DNA from 2 places in the Streptomyces sp. NPDC057616 genome. Region 1 is predicted to be linked to the other one. Evidence: predicted binding sites of a transcription regulator. Region 1 holds the regulator's gene; the other holds the start of a gene.

Region 1 (5,424 bases):
AGTCGATCAGCTCCTCGACGCGGCCCAGCAGCTCCGGCTCCAGGTCCTTGTAGGAGTCCACCCGCTTCAGGATCGCCTGCCACACGGCCCCGGTGTTCTCCGCGGGCCAGCCCAGCGCGCGGCACACGCCCGTCTTCCAGTCCTGCCCGTGCGGGACGCGCGGCCAGGCGTCGATGCCGACGGCGGCCGGCTTCACCGCCTCCCAGATGTCGATGTACGGATGGCCGACGACCAGGGCGTGCTCGCTGCCCACCGACTCGGCGATGCGCCACTCCTTCGTCCCCGGCACCAGATGGTCGACCAGGACGCCGAGCCGGGCGTCCGGGCCGGGGTCGAACTCGGCCACGATCGACGGCAGGTCGTCGACGCCCCCGAGATACTCCACGACCACGCCCTCGACGCGCAGGTCGTCGCCCCACACCTTCTCGACCAGCTCCGCGTCGTGCCGCCCCTCGACGTAGATGCGGCCGGCGCGGGCCACCCGCGCGCGTGCGCCCGGGACGGCGACCGAACCGGACGCAGTACGGGAGGGGCGGGCCGGGCCCGAGGACGGGCGCACGAGCGTCACCACCCGGCCCTCCAGCAGGAACCCGCGCGGCTCCAGAGGGAACACCCGGTGCTTGCCGAAGCGGTCCTCCAGCGTCACCGTGCCCGCCTCGCAGCGGATCACCGCGCCGCAGAAACCGGTGCCCGGCTCCTCGACCACCAGACCCGGCTCGGCCGCCACCTCCGGGACCGGCCTGGGCTTCTTCCACGGAGGGGTGAGGTCGGCGGAGTACTGGCGCATTCGGATGACGATAGGAGAACCGGCGGGCCGGTGGTCACGACACGCCGAAACGCGCCGCCAGCTCGTCCCGCTGGGCCCGCACGAACCGCGCGTCCACCACCGCTCCGTGACCGGGCACGTACAGCGCGTCCTCGCCGCCCAGCGCGAGCAGCCGGTCGAGCGCGGCGGGCCAGTGCGACGGCACGGCGTCGGACCCGGCCTGCGGTTCCCCGGACTCCTCGACCAGGTCGCCGCAGAAGACCACCTCGGGCGAGCCCGGCACCAGCACCGCCAGGTCGTGGGCGGTGTGGCCGGGGCCCACGTTCGCCAGCAGGACCTGCCGGCCGCCGCCCAGGTCGAGGGTCCACTCGCCGGAGACGTGGTGGCGGGGACCGGTCAGCGCGTCCACGGCCTCCTCGGCCGCCTGTGCGTCCAGGCCGTTGGCCACCGCGTCCGAGCGCAGTTCCTCGCGCGCCTGCCGCGCCTCGAACAGGGCGTCCATGCCCACCGCGCCGTACACCTGCGTACCGGCGAAGGCCGCCGTCCCGAAGACGTGGTCGAAGTGCGGATGCGTGAGGGCGAGATGGGTCACACGGTGACCGGTGAGCCGCTCCGCCTCGGTGCGCAGCCGTGTGCCCTCCGCCAGGCTGGAGCCCGCGTCGATCAGGAGCGCCGTGCCCTCGCCGACGACCAGGCCCGCCGTGCAGTCCCAGCGCGGAAGCCGGCAGCGCCCGACCCCGGCCGCCACCCGCTCCCACCCGAGCTCTTCCCAAGTCACCGTCATACGGCGACGCTAGCGGTACGGGCCGGTCCGGCAGGGACTGCCTTGCCCGGGGCGTACCCCACCGCCGTACACTGGGCCGGGGAACTCTGGCACTCGGATGGACAGAGTGCCAGGCGAAGCGCCCGGGGACGATTTTCTGGAGGTGTGCGCGATGCTGAGTGAACGACGGCTCCAGGTACTGCGTGCCATCGTCCAGGACTACGTCGGCACCGAGGAGCCGGTGGGCTCCAAGGCCCTGACCGAGCGGCACGGCCTCGGCGTCTCCCCGGCCACCGTGCGCAACGACATGGCGGCCCTGGAGGACGAGGGCTACATCGCGCAGCCGCACACCAGCGCCGGGCGCATCCCGACCGACAAGGGCTACCGCCTGTTCGTCGACAAGCTCGCCGGCGTCAAGCCGATGACCGGGCCCGAGCGGCGGGCCATCCAGAACTTCCTCGACGGCGCGGTCGACCTGGACGACGTGGTGGCGCGGACCGTGCGGCTGCTCGCGCAGCTGACCCGGCAGGTCGCCGTCGTGCAGTACCCCTCGCTGACCCGCTCGACGGTGCGGCACGTGGAGCTGCTCTCGCTCGCCCCCGCGCGGGTGATGCTGGTGCTGATCACCGACACCGGCCGGGTCGAGCAGCGCATGGTCGACTGCCCGGCGCCGTTCGGGGAGGCCTCGCTCGCGGATCTGCGGGCGCGGCTCAACAGCAGGGTCGCCGGCCGCCGCTTCGCGGACGTCCCGCGCCTGGTCGAGGACCTGCCCGAGGGCTTCGACGTCGAGGACAGGGGTACGGTCTCGACGGTGCTCTCCACCCTCCTGGAGACACTCGTCGAGGAGAACGAGGAGCGGCTGATGATCGGCGGCACCGCCAATCTCACGCGCTTCGGACATGACTTCCCCCTCACCATCCGCCCCGTGCTGGAGGCGCTTGAGGAGCAGGTCGTGCTCCTCAAGTTGCTTGGGGAGGCCGGAGATTCGGGCATGACCGTACGCATCGGTCATGAGAACGCCTACGAGGGACTCAACTCCACTTCTGTGGTGTCGGTGGGCTACGGTTCGGGCGGCGAGGCAGTCGCCAAGCTCGGCGTGGTCGGACCGACCCGCATGGACTACCCGGGAACGATGGGAGCGGTACGCGCAGTGGCACGGTACGTCGGACAGATCCTGGCGGAGTCGTAAGTGGCCACGGACTACTACGCCGTTCTAGGCGTGCGCCGCGACGCGTCGCAGGAAGAGATCAAGAAGGCCTTCCGGCGGCTCGCACGCGAGCTGCACCCGGACGTCAACCCGGACCCGAAGACCCAGGAGCGGTTCAAGGAGATCAACGCCGCCTACGAGGTGCTCTCGGACCCGCAGAAGAAGCAGGTCTACGACCTCGGCGGCGACCCGCTCTCGCAGGCGGGCGGCGGCGCCGCGGGCGGCTTCGGCGCCGGTGGCTTCGGCAACTTCTCCGACATCATGGACGCCTTCTTCGGCACGGCGTCGCAGCGCGGTCCGCGCTCGCGCACGCGCCGGGGCCAGGACGCGATGATCCGGCTGGAGATCGAGCTCGACGAGGCGGCCTTCGGCACGACGAAGGACATCCAGGTCGACACGGCGATCGTCTGCTCCACCTGCAACGGTGAGGGCGCGGCGCCGGGCACCTCCGCGCAGACCTGCGACATGTGCCGCGGCCGCGGTGAGGTCTCGCAGGTCACCCGGTCCTTCCTGGGCCAGGTCATGACCTCGCGGCCGTGCCCGCAGTGCCAGGGCTTCGGCACCGTGGTGCCCAGCCCCTGCCCGGAGTGCGCGGGCGACGGCCGGGTCCGCTCCCGCCGTACGCTCACGGTCAAGATCCCGGCCGGCGTCGACAACGGCACCCGCATCCAGCTCGCGGGCGAGGGCGAGGTCGGCCCCGGCGGCGGCCCGGCCGGCGACCTCTACGTCGAGATCCACGAGCTGCCGCACTCCACGTTCCAGCGGCGCGGCGACGACCTGCACTGCACGGTGACGATCCCGATGACCGCGGCGGCCCTCGGCACCAAGGTGCCGCTGGAGACGCTGGACGGCATGGAGGAGGTCGACATCCGGCCCGGCACCCAGTCCGGCCAGTCCATCCCCCTGCACGGCCGGGGCGTGACGCATCTGCGGGGCGGCGGCCGCGGCGACCTCATCGTGCACGTCGAGGTGCAGACCCCGAACAAGCTCGACCCCGACCAGGAGCGGCTGCTGCGCGAGCTGGCGAAGCTGCGCGGCGAGGAGCGCCCGCAGGGGCAGTTCCAGCCGGGCCAGCAAGGGCTGTTCTCGCGCTTGAAGGACGCCTTCAACGGCCGCTGAGCCACACCCGTCACGGCCGCCCGTACGCAGGGCACGGGCGGCCCGTACGAAGGGGACGGGCGGATTCGGACTTGTACGGAGGACGTGACAACATGCCGTCATGTCCTCCGCTCTGACCGATCTCTTCCCTCATCCGATCGTGCAGGCCCCCATGGCGGGCGGCGTCTCCGTGCCCCACCTCGCCCAGGCCGTGTCCGAGGCGGGCGGGCTGGGGTTCCTTGCCGCCGGGTACAAGACGGCCGACGGCATGTACCAGGAGATCAAGCAGCTCCGCGGGCTGACCACCCGCCCCTTCGGCGTGAACCTGTTCCTGCCGCAGCCCGACCACGCCGACCCCGGCGCGGTCGAGATCTACGCCCACCAGCTGGCCGGCGAGGCCGCCTGGTACGAGACCGAGCTCGGCGACCCGGACAGCGGCCGCGACGACGGCTTCGACGCCAAGCTCGCGGTACTGCTCGACAATCCCGTGCCGGTGGTCTCCTTCCACTTCGGCGTGCCGAGCCGCGAGGTGATCGACTCCCTGCGCCGCGCCGGGACCTTCACCCTGGTCGCCGCGACGACCGCGGAGGAGGCTCTCGCCGTGGAGCGCGCCGGCGCGGACGCGGTGATCGCGCAGGGCGTGGAGGCCGGCGGCCACCAGGGCACGCACCGGGACACCCCGGAGAACAACGGCGCCGGTATCGGCCTGCTCTCCCTCGTCGCCCAGGTGCGCGAGACCGTGAGCATCCCGATCGTCGCCGCCGGCGGCGTCATGCGCGGCGGGCAGATCGCCGGGGTGCTGGCGGCGGGCGCGAGCGCGGCCCAGCTCGGCACCGCGTTCCTCGCCACCCCGGAGTCCGGCGCCAGTGCCGTCCACAAGCAGGCGCTGACCAACCCTCTGTTCGTACGTACGGAGTTGACCCGCGCGTTCAGCGGCCGCCCGGCCCGCGGTCTGGTCAACCGCTTCATGCGGGAGCACGGCCCGTACGCCCCCGCCGCCTACCCGGAGGTCCACCACCTCACCGCCCCGCTGCGCAAGAAGGCCGCCGCGTCCGGCGACGCGCAGGGCATGGCGCTGTGGGCGGGCCAGGGCCACCGCATGGCACGCGAACTCCCGGCCGCCCGGCTGGTGGAGGTTCTCGCCGCCGAGCTGGACGCGGCCACGACAGCGTTGTCGGCCAAGGGGGACATGCGATGACCGCGCCCGTGTTCGTGATCGACTCGCTGGAGGGCGTGGCCGCCGGGGCGGTGGTCGAGCTGGCCGGCCCCGAGGGCCGCCACGCGGTCTCCGTACGGCGGCTGCAGCCCGGCGAAGCCGTGGTGCTGACCGACGGCCAGGGCCGGGGCGCGGCCGGCACGGTGGTGCGGACAGAGGGCAAGGACCGGCTGTTCGTCGAGCTCGCCGAGCTGCCGTTCGAGCCCGAGCCCGCGCCCCGGATCACCGTCGTGCAGGCCCTGCCCAAGGGCGACCGCGGCGAGCTGGCCGTCGAGACGATGACGGAGACCGGCGTGGACGCGATCGTGCCCTGGTCGGCCGCCCGCTGCATCACCCGGTGGAAGGGCGAGCGGGGCCTGAAGGCGCTGGCCAAG
Region 2 (5,424 bases), on a different contig from region 1:
GCGCGAGGTCGAGATGTGGCGGGGCGGCTTCGACCTCGACTTCACGATCGAGGACCAGATCTGCGACGGCGACCGCGTGTGCACCCGCTGGACCGGGAACGCCCTGCACAAGGGCGAGTTCATGGGGCTCGCACCCACCGGCCGGAAGGTGGTCATGACCGGCACCACCGTCTTCCGGTTCGGCGACCACGGGAAGATCGTGGAGGGCTGGTGGCAGTACGACCGGCTCGGGCTGATGGCGCAGCTGGGAGCGCTGGAAGGGCTCGAGCGCTAGGCAGCGGAAAAGGGCGAAGGCCCGGCACCCTCGGGGTGCCGGGCCTTCGTACTGACCGGTGTCAGTGGGCGTGGCCGTGGCCGTGGCCCGCGGCCGCCGGCTCTTCCTCTTCCTTCTTCTCGACGACCAGGGTCTCGGTCGTGAGCAGCAGGGAGGCGATGGAGGCGGCGTTCTCCAGGGCGGAGCGGGTGACCTTGACCGGGTCGATGACGCCGGCCTTGACCAGGTCGCCGTACTCGCCGGTGGCGGCGTTGAAGCCCTGGCCCTTCTCGAGCTCGGCGACCTTGGAGGTGATGACGTAGCCCTCCAGGCCGGCGTTCTCGGCGATCCAGCGCAGCGGCTCGACGGCGGCGCGGCGGACGACCGCGACACCCGTGGCCTCGTCGCCGGTCTTGCCGAGGTTGTCCTCGAGCACCTTCACGGCGTGGACCAGAGCGGAGCCACCACCGGAGACGATGCCCTCCTCGACCGCGGCGCGGGTCGCGGAGATGGCGTCCTCCAGACGGTGCTTCTTCTCCTTCAGCTCCACCTCGGTGGCGGCGCCGACCTTGATCACGCACACGCCGCCGGCCAGCTTCGCGAGGCGCTCCTGGAGCTTCTCGCGGTCCCAGTCGGAGTCCGTGTTCTCGATCTCGGCCTTGATCTGGGCGATGCGGCCCTGGACGTCGGCGGAGTCACCGGCGCCGTCCACGATGGTCGTGTCGTCCTTGGTGACCGTGATGCGGCGGGCGGAGCCCAGCACGTCCAGGCCGACCTGGTCGAGCTTGAGGCCGACCTCCTCGGAGATGACCGTGGCACCGGTGAGGGTGGCCATGTCCTGCAGCATCGCCTTGCGGCGGTCGCCGAAGCCGGGGGCCTTCACCGCGACGGCGTTGAAGGTGCCGCGGATCTTGTTGACCACCAGGGTCGACAGGGCCTCGCCCTCGACGTCCTCGGCGATGATCAGCAGCGGCTTGGAGGAGCCGGCCTGGATGACCTTCTCCAGCAGCGGCAGCAGGTCGGAGATGGAGCCGATCTTGCCCTGGTTGATGAGGATGTAGGGGTCCTCCAGGACGGCTTCCATGCGCTCCTGGTCCGTCACGAAGTACGGCGACAGGTAGCCCTTGTCGAAGGCCATGCCCTCGGTGAAGTCCAGCTCCAGACCGAAGGTGTTGGACTCCTCGACGGTGATGACACCGTCCTTGCCGACCTTGTCCATGGCCTCGGCGATGAGCTCGCCGACCTGCTGGTCCTGGGCGGACAGCGCGGCCACGGCGGCGATGTCGGACTTCTCGTCGATCGGGCGGGCCGTCGCGAGGAGGTCCTCGGAGACGGCGGCCACGGCCGCGTCGATGCCCTTCTTCAGCAGCGCCGGGGAGGCACCCGCGGCGACGTTGCGCAGGCCCTCGCGCACCAGCGCCTGGGCGAGCACGGTGGCGGTGGTGGTGCCGTCGCCCGCGATGTCGTTGGTCTTGGTCGCCACCTCCTTCACCAGCTGCGCACCGAGGTTCTCGTACGGGTCCTCGACCTCGACCTCACGGGCGATGGTGACGCCGTCGTTGGTGATGGTGGGAGCGCCGAACTTCTTGTCGATGACGACGTTGCGGCCCTTGGGGCCGATCGTCACCTTGACCGTGTCGGCCAGCTTGTTGACGCCGCGCTCGAGGGCGCGACGGGCGTCCTCGTCGAACTTCAGGATCTTCGCCATGACAGCGGGAGCCCTCTCGGATTTCAGGGGTGGAAAATGCGCTGCGCCCCGGGCGCCCGGCTTGTTAAAGGTCGCGGGGGCCAGGGGCGCAGCTCAAAGCAATGTGTGCGAGATGACTTACTTCTCGACGATCGCGAGCACGTCGCGAGCCGAGAGGACGAGGTACTCCTCGCCGTTGTACTTCACCTCGGTGCCGCCGTACTTGCTGTACAGCACGATGTCGCCGGTCTTGACGTCGAGCGGAAGACGCTCGCCGTTCTCGAAACGGCCCGGGCCCACGGCCAGGACGACGCCCTCCTGGGGCTTCTCCTTGGCGGTGTCCGGAATGACCAGGCCAGAGGCCGTGGTCTGCTCGGCGTCCAGCGGCTGGACCACGATGCGGTCCTCGAGCGGCTTGATGGCAACCTTGGAGCTGGCGGTCGTCACGATCCGACCTCCCCCTTCGGAGATCTCACGGGGTTAACTGTCTGAGGTGGCGACCAGGTCGATCCGTCGTCGCGGGTGCCGGACCTGCCCGTCGCTGTTGGCACTCTCCGGTGGGGAGTGCCAGGGCCGAGACTATGACCGGGATTAGCACTCGGTCAAGCGGAGTGCCAATGCCCGCGGCGCGTCGGCCGGGATTGCCGGCCTGAAGGGCCTCGTCCTCGAACGCCGGACGGGCCTGAATGCAGCGGACCGGCACCGGGGACGTCAGACGTAATCCTCGAGGCGGCCCACCGTCAGCCCCTGCTCCTGCACGCGGCGCAGCAGGCGCGCGGTGCGCTGGCGGAGGGTCAGGCCGGTGCCCTCGTCCGGGTCCACCGCGACGACGTCGCCGGGCCGGAGGCTCTCGCCGCCCCGCGGGTACGTCAGGTCGCCGGTGCCCGTCATGGACGCGTGCCACAGGACCAGGCCCGAGATGCCGCAGTCGGCGGCCGCCCGGCGGGTGGTGGTGTCGTAGGCGCCGTAGGGCGGGCGGAAGAGGCGGGGGCGGGTGCCGAGGCGGGCGCGGAGCCTGTCCTGCTGGCCGCAGATCTCGGCGCGCTGGCGGGCGTAGGGCAGGCCGCGCAGGGACGGGTGGTCCAGGGTGTGGTTCTCGATGCCCGCGCCGGCCGAGCGGAGCCGGGCGAAGTGGCCGTAGTCCGGTCCCACGACGCTGTCGGTGAGGAACACGCTGACGGGCAGGCGCAGTTCGCGGACCATGTCGACGAACCGCGGGTCCTTCTCGGCCCCGTCGTCGTAGGTCAGGAAGACGACCTTGTCGCGGGTGCGGACGCGGTGCACGACCGGGGGCAGGCCGCGGCCCGCCGCCCGGGCCGGTGAGGCGCGGGACGGCGTCGGGGCGGGCGCCAGCGGGGCCGCGAGGCCCCAGCGGTGGTACGCCCGCCCGGCCGGCTCGTGCGGCCGCACCCGCTGGGCCGCCTTCTCGCTCAGCCGCTCGATGGGGTCGACGGACTGGGCGCAGCCGGTGAGCAGGGCGAGGGCCAGCCCGCCGGCCGCCAGGACCCTCGGCCTCACAGGTAGTCCTCCAGGCGGGCCACCGCGTAGCCCTTGGCCGTGACCATGTTCAGGAAGCGGCGCATGTCGTCGACCATCGTTCCCTTCCACTCGTCGCGGCCGCGGAAGTGGGTGAGCACGATGTCGCCGGGGTGCAGGTCCTGGTCGTCCTCGCGGTACTCCCAGTGGTCGACGTAGACCTCCTCGTCCCAGATGGGCGCGTACTTGATGCCGCAGGACTTGGCGGCGCGCAGGGTGTCGCGGTTGTAGTTGCCGAACGGCGGGCGCAGGACGGTCGGCGCCCTGCCGAACTGCTTCCTCATGACGGCCTGCATGCCGCAGATCTCGTGCTTCTGCTCCTCGTAGGACAGCCCGGGCAGGTAGGGGTGGGTGAGGGTGTGGTTGTTCAGGGTGTGGCCCTCGGCCTGCATCCGGCGGAAGTACCCGTAGTCGTCCTTGATCTCCTTGTCGGTCAGGAACGCGGTGTACGGGATCTTCAGGTCACTCATCATGCGCAAGAAGTCCGGGTCCTTGTCGGACCCGTCGTCGATGGTCAGGAAGACGATCTTCTGCCGGGTGGGGATCGTCGTGAAGACGGGCGGGAGGTCCAGTTCCTCCTGGTCCCGCACCTCGAAGCCCTCGCGGGCGGTGATCCGCGGCTTGTGTTCGGGTGGCGGCGGGGCCGTGAGCGGGACCCTCGCCAGGCTCCAGTGCCGCGCCGCGGCGACGCGGGCGGCGTGGGCCGCGCGCAGCTTCGTGGCGTAGGAGTCCAGGGCGCGGGCGGGAGGCGCCTTGAGCGCCTGCGGTCCGGCGGCGGGGCGCGCGTCGCGGCCGCCGGGCGAGGCGCAGCCCGAGACGACGGCCGCGGCGGCGAGGGCGGCGAGGCCGCCGCGGACCCACATGTCACGGTGAGCCCGATTTTTTTCATTTTGTCCTACTGCTCGCATGGCGCCGGATCCTCGCAGGCCGAAGCGTCGAAACGGGCCCGACACCGCTGCTCGCGGCGGACCGTCCACCGACTGGCCCACAATGACCCGGTGAACGACCTCGCCCCTCTCCTCACCCCCGAAGGCCGTGCCCTCCTCGACGAGGTGCGCGGCACGGCCCCCGCCGACGAACTCGCCGTCGCCACCCGGCTGCGCCGTGCGCACCCCGCCGACCTGGTGTCGGCGGCGATCGGGCAGGCGCGGCTGCGGCAGCGGGCGGCGGCCAAGTTCGGCGCCGAGGACGCGGAGCGGATGTTCTTCACGCCGAACGGGGTGGAGCAGTCCACGCGGGCGAGCGTGGCCACGTATCGCGCGCAGCGGCTGCGGGCGCTGGGGGTGACGTCCGTCGCCGACCTGTGCTGCGGGATCGGCGGGGACGCGATCGCGCTCGCCCGGGCGGGCATCCGCGTTCTCGCCGTGGACCGGGACCCGGTGACCGCGGCCACGGCCCGGGCGAACGCCGAGGCGCTGGGGCTGGGCGAGCTGATCGAGGTGCGCGAGGACGATGTCACCCAGGTGAGTACGGACGGCTGGGACGCCGTGTTCGTGGACCCGGCCAGACGGGGCGGACGGGGGCGGATCTTCGACCCCGAGGCCTACTCGCCGCCGCTGTCGTGGGCCGTCGAGGCCGCCCGCAGGGCCCCGCACGCGGCGCTGAAGGTGGCGCCCGGCATCCCGCACGAGGCCGTGCCGGAGGACGCCGAGGCCGAGTGGATCTCGGACGGCGGGGACGTCAAGGAGGCGGTGCTGTGGTTCGGGACCCGGCCGGGCGCCGTGCGCGCCACGCTGCTGCCCGGACCGCGCACCCTGCTCGGCAGGGGGCTTCCAGACCCCCAAGTGCGCTCCGTCGGGCGGTACTTGTACGAGCCGGACGGCGCCGTCATCCGCGCCCACCTGGTCGCCGAGGTGGCCGAGGAGCTGAACGGCGGGCTGATCGACGCGACCATCGCCTACGTCACTTCGGACGAACGGCACGTGAGCCCGTACGCCTCCGGCTACGA

Evidence for each region. The regulator HrcA, encoded in region 1, represses chaperone genes, less so after heat shock. The targets are predictions, from matches to a motif close to TTNGCACTCNGNNNNNCNGAGTGCNAA.
Region 2: groES (co-chaperone GroES) is a predicted target of HrcA. The motif match lies at 2,532-2,558, and genes of this name have one in related genera.

Annotation. Positions count from the first base shown of each region.
Region 1 covers NZ_JBHVGU010000021.1:121,242-126,665, reverse strand. Annotated here, with positions in the region: gene ACFU97_RS26175 (DUF3097 domain-containing protein) at 1-787, opposite strand, end outside; gene ACFU97_RS26170 (MBL fold metallo-hydrolase) at 822-1,550, opposite strand; gene hrcA (heat-inducible transcriptional repressor HrcA) at 1,702-2,718, shown strand; gene dnaJ (molecular chaperone DnaJ) at 2,719-3,855, shown strand; gene ACFU97_RS26155 (nitronate monooxygenase) at 3,956-5,032, shown strand; gene ACFU97_RS26150 (16S rRNA (uracil(1498)-N(3))-methyltransferase) at 5,029-5,424, shown strand, end outside.
Region 2 covers NZ_JBHVGU010000005.1:150,032-155,455, reverse strand. Annotated here, with positions in the region: gene ACFU97_RS07855 (ester cyclase) at 1-274, shown strand, start outside; gene groL (chaperonin GroEL) at 336-1,961, opposite strand; gene groES (co-chaperone GroES) at 2,079-2,387, opposite strand; gene ACFU97_RS07840 (polysaccharide deacetylase family protein) at 2,652-3,458, opposite strand; gene ACFU97_RS07835 (polysaccharide deacetylase family protein) at 3,455-4,384, opposite strand; gene ACFU97_RS07830 (methyltransferase domain-containing protein) at 4,475-5,424, shown strand, end outside.